DNA from 2 places in the Gryllotalpicola koreensis genome. Region 2 is predicted to be linked to the other one. Evidence: riboswitches for the same ligand, from Rfam matches in the RefSeq annotation. Region 2 holds a riboswitch; the other holds the start of a gene.
What was found. A riboswitch is a leader RNA that binds a small molecule or an ion and turns the genes downstream of it on or off. The one in region 2 is predicted to bind thiamine pyrophosphate.

Region 1 (2,385 bases), on a different contig from region 2:
CCCCGCGCGGACAGCAGCGGTGCGCCCGCGGCCCGCACCGGCAGCGGCGGGAGCACCCGGCGGCCGGGCACCCAGACGCCTGTCGCGGCGAGTTCGTCAGCGCGCTCCGCGAGCACGCGGTCAGGTGGTCCGTCGGCGAGCAGCCGGCCGTCCGGGCCGATCACGATCGCCCGGGTCACAAGGTCGCGCCACACCGCGACGCGGTGCTCCACGACGACGAGCGTCGCGCCCGTGGCATCCGTCACCCTCGCCACCGCGTCGCGCACCTCGGCGACGCCCTCCGGGTCGAGGTTCGCCGTCGGCTCGTCGAGCAGCAGCAGTCCGGGGCGCATCGCGAGCACACCGGCGAGGGCGAGGCGCTGCTTCTGCCCGCCGGAGAGCTCGGCGGTCTGCCGGCCGAAGGGCACGTCGAGGCCGACCGCGTCGAGTGCCTCGGCGACGCGCGGCCACAGCTCGTTCGTCGGCACGCCGAGGTTCTCGAGCCCGAAAGCGACGTCGTCCCCGACCCGGGCAAGCACCTGCTGCGCGTCGGGGTCCTGCAGGACGAGCCCGACCCGCCCGCGCAGGGCGGCCGGATCTGCCCCATCGACGAGGAGCGTGCCGCGCTCCTCCCCCTCGTCCTCGCCGCCGAGCACGCCCGCGAGCGCCGCGAGCAGTGTCGACTTGCCGGAGCCGGAGGCGCCGAGCAGCAGCACCCGCTCCCCCGGCTCGATGACGAGATCGAGCCCATCGAGCGCCCACGCGCGGCGGCCCGCGTGACGCCAGCCCCAGCCCCGGGCCGTGACCCCGGCTGCCCGGGTCGAACCCCTCGCGCTCAGGACCGCGCCACCGCCTCGCGCCCCGACGCGAAGCGGCTGAGCGCCCCCGTCTTGGCGAGCGCCTTGACGAGCAGCCACGAGCCGAGGCCGGCGACGACAATGCCCGAGACGATCGTGCTCGAGGCGTACAGCACCGCGAACAGCGGCTTCGCGCCCGGATACCACACGGTGAGGTCGAGGATCGACTCGCCCACGCCGGCGCCGAGACCGCCGAGCAGCGTGGCGCCGAGACCCCAGCGGCGGTAGAGCAGGATCGCGAAGACGGCCTCGACGCCGAGGCCCTGCACGAGGCCGGAAACGAGCGTCAAGGGGCCCCACACCGTGCCGAGCAGCGCCGACACACTCGCCGCGACGAGCTCGCCGAACAGCGCGGCGCCCGGCTTGCGCACCACGAGCCCCACGAGCACGCCGGCAAACAGCCACGGCCCGTTGATGATGCCCTGCAGCCCGGGCAGGGCCGCCTCGATCGGCGCGCCGACGGGGTTGGACGCGAGGTCCCACACCCAGAAGACGATGCCGGCGGCGACCGCCAGCACGGCGGCCACGACGATGTCGACGGGGCGCCACTTCAGCGACCTGGCGCGCTTCGGCGCGGCAGCCGTCAGTGAATCGGTTGTTGCGTGCACTCGTTCATCCCTTTCGCTCACGAAACGAGGGCACGGGATGTTGAGATTCTGCCTCCCTGCGCCGGCATGACCCGGATCAGGTTCGACGGTCGAAGGTTGAGAACCTTCCTCTCAGCCCGGCTCACCGGACTCCCGTGTACTGCCGCCAATCATAGACTGGGCCGCATGAGCCCGTTCGCCCCCGTGATCGCGGTCACCGTCGCGTTCATCGTGCTGCTGCGGGTGCTGATCTGGCGCAAGCGCCGGGAGGAGAAGCGGCGCTCCGAGCGCCGCTGACGTCAGGAGGTCGTCATGAGCAGTCCCTTCACGAGCGGGGGCTTCGGCTCGCGCGGATACGGCGCACGGCGTGGTGCCGGCCCTTCTCTGTCTGACGCGTTCGATCAGCTGCGCTCCGCGGTCGAGCAGCGCCTGTCGCCGCGGGAGCAGCGCGGCGGCGACGTGCGGCTCGCGATCCTCGCGCTGCTCGCCGAGAAGCCCGCGCACGGCGGCGAGATCATCGCCGAGATCGACTCGCGCAGCGGCGGCTCGTGGAAGCCCGCCGCCGGCGAGGTCTACCCGATGCTGCAGCTGCTCGCCGACGAGGGCGTGATCGCCGCCGAGGTGACGGACGGGCGCAAGACCTACTCCCTCACAGAGCAGGGGCAGGCCGAGGCGGATGCCGCGGCCGAGCGCGCTACGTCATGGACATCATCCGGCAAGCACGAGCTGTTCGGTCCCCTGCCGGCGGCTGGGATGGAGCTGGCGCAGGCGGCGGCGCAGGTGCAGCGCTCCGGCACGTCGGCGCAGCAGAAGCAGGCTGCCGCGCTGCTCGACGAGGTGCGCCGCAAGCTGTACGCGATCCTCGCGCAGGGTTGATCGGATGCCGCCGGCGCGCGGCTCCGGCGCGGGCGAAGCGCCCGGCGCCGGCCTCGAGCGCGCCCGCTACCGCCGCATCCTGCGCT
Region 2 (2,385 bases):
CGCACCGATGAGCTCGCGCACCGCCTCGACCGGAAGATCCGACTGGCCGATGTGCACGCCGGAGACCCTCGCGCCTGCGAGGCGCGCCGCGAGGAAGACGTCGACCCGATCGTTGACGATCAGCGCCACTCCTTCCGGCAGCACCGCGGCGACCCGCAGCACCGTGTCGAGGAACTCCCGCGCCGAGGCATCCTTCTCGCGCAGCTGCACCGCTGTCACTCCGGCCTCGGCGGCGGACCGCACCAGATCCACGAGGTCATGACCGGCTGCCGCGGCGAGCCTGGAGTCGGTCACGAGATAGACAGAGAGGTTAAACACGGATGGCCGCCCTCTCGCGAATGTCGTCGGCGGTCACGGTCGCAAGTGCGTCGAGGTGGGCCGCGAGGAAAGTGCCCGGCCCGGATGCTCGTTGCGCCGCGAGCTCGGCCGCCACCGTGTAAACGGTCGTCGCAGCGACGGTAGCGGCGAAGGGATTGTCGTCGATTGCGGCGAATGCCGCCATCACCGCGCCGAGCGCGCATCCGCCCCCGGTGATCTGCGTCAGCGACGGATGCCCGTTGCGGATGCGAGCCGAGCCTCGGCGATCGACGACGAGGTCCTCGGGGCCGGAGACCGCGACGACCGCGCCGATCGACTCGGCGAGGGAGCGTGCGGACGGGACAGCCGCCTCCACGACGAGCGAGGAGTCCACACCGCGTCCGCCCGGCCCGGCATCGGCCAGCGCGACGATCTCCGACGCGTTGCCGCGCACGATGGCGGGGGCCAGCGCGCGTAGCCGAGACGCGAGCGGCGTGCGCACCGGAAGGGAACCGACGGCGACGGGGTCGAGCACCCACGGCGTTCCGCTCTTGCTCGCGCCGTCGACGGCTTCGAACATGGCCTCGCGTTGCTCAGCGGTGGGCGTCCCGAGGTTGACCAGCAATCCCGAGGCCATGTCGGCGAACATGCCGGCCTCCCCGGGGATGTCCACCATCGCGGCCGATGCGCCGAGCGCCAGCAGCACGTTGGCGGTGTGGCCAGCCACGACACGGTTGATGATGCACTGGACGAGCGGCATCTGTGCCCGCACGGACGCGAGGTCGGCACAGGTTGATTCGATCAGGTTTTCTGGCGTGCGCAACATGCGCGACATCCCTTCGCTAGTACGAACTAGATCAGGTTCGACGGGTGTGATCTCAGCCCAAGTCGGGCACCCCGTGTCACGTTCTGTGAGTCAGGTTAGCGGGTGCGAATCGAACGCCGCGATCACGCCGATCATGTCGAGAGCACCGTCGCCTGCCCGCACCGCTGCCTCGTACAGCTCACGGCTTGCCCGGGTGAGCGGATGAGCTGCCTGCGCGTCTATCGCAGCGTCTTCGACGAGGCGTGCGTTCTTGAGCACATCCGCGATCGCCGCCTGTGGCGCGAAATCGCTTTGAGTCAACTTCAGCGCTTTCCCTCGGGAGGCCACGGATGACATGGGCCCGGCGTCGAGAACCGCTCGGAGCACCTCTGCGTCCACACCGGTCCTGGCTGCGAAATGGAACGTCTCGGCCAGACCCGTGACCATGGTGATCAAGAAGGTGTTGACGGCGAGCTTCGTTGCGAGCGCCGATGGCACCGGCCCGCAGCGAAAGCGCTGCGCGCACATGGCGTCGATGATCGGCTCGATGTCGGCGATGGCGTCTTCGGAGCCGGCAAGCATCGCCACCAGTGTCCCCTCGGTAGCCGGGCCGCGGGAGCCTGAGACAGGTGCCTCGACATATCGGCCGCCGTGTGCGTGGACGTCTGCGGCCAGCGCCTGCGAGTAGGCCGTGGTGAACGTGCCCATCTGAACGATGGTGTGGCTGCCGACCAGGCGCCCGAATTCGGGCGTATCGCGCGCCAGGACGGCGTCGACCGCTGCCTCGTCGCGGAGCATCAGGACCACGGTCTCCGCGTGCGAGAACACGCCCGCGACGTCGGCGGCGGCGTGAGCGCCGAGGGCGACGAGCTCCTCGACCGGCGCTGCGGAACGAGCCCAGACAGCAAGGTCGAAGCCTGCGGCGATGAGATTCTTCGCCATCGGCACTCCCATGATGCCGAGGCCGATGAATCCGAGATGTCTGCCGTTCATTCGTCATTCCCTTCCGCTTGGCCCACCAGGCGTTCGATCGCGTCCCGCGCGTGAGCGGCTGCCGCAGGCCGTGTCGGCGCAGGCAGCAGTCCGAGGAGCCGCTGCCGGTGCCGTTCGCCGAGAAGGAGGGCGAACAGGGCCTCGGCTTGCGCGGCATCAGGAGTGCCGAGGTGCTCGCTGAGCGCGGCGATATAGCCGCGAGGGCCGTCCTCGTAGAAGCGGCGCGCGAGTTCGGGGAACCGGCGGGATTCAGCGATCATCAGCCGGTGCAGGCCGACCGCCTCGTCTGA

Region 1: it holds a riboswitch for thiamine pyrophosphate, as region 2 does, so the genes downstream of both, ABD708_RS05315 (ECF transporter S component) here and thiM (hydroxyethylthiazole kinase) in region 2, are expected to answer to the same signal.

Annotation. Positions count from the first base shown of each region.
Region 1 is NZ_BAABBW010000002.1:88,690-91,074, reverse strand. Features, by position in the region: gene ABD708_RS05320 (ABC transporter ATP-binding protein) at 1-896, opposite strand, end outside; gene ABD708_RS05315 (ECF transporter S component) at 815-1,444, opposite strand; TPP riboswitch at 1,480-1,590, opposite strand; gene ABD708_RS05310 (PadR family transcriptional regulator) at 1,736-2,299, shown strand; gene ABD708_RS05305 (ABC1 kinase family protein) at 2,304-2,385, shown strand, end outside.
Region 2 is NZ_BAABBW010000004.1:448,899-451,283, reverse strand. Features, by position in the region: gene thiE (thiamine phosphate synthase) at 1-294, opposite strand, end outside; gene thiM (hydroxyethylthiazole kinase) at 311-1,132, opposite strand; TPP riboswitch at 1,115-1,207, opposite strand; gene ABD708_RS13945 (NAD(P)-dependent oxidoreductase) at 1,214-2,095, opposite strand; gene ABD708_RS13940 (TetR/AcrR family transcriptional regulator) at 2,092-2,385, opposite strand, start outside.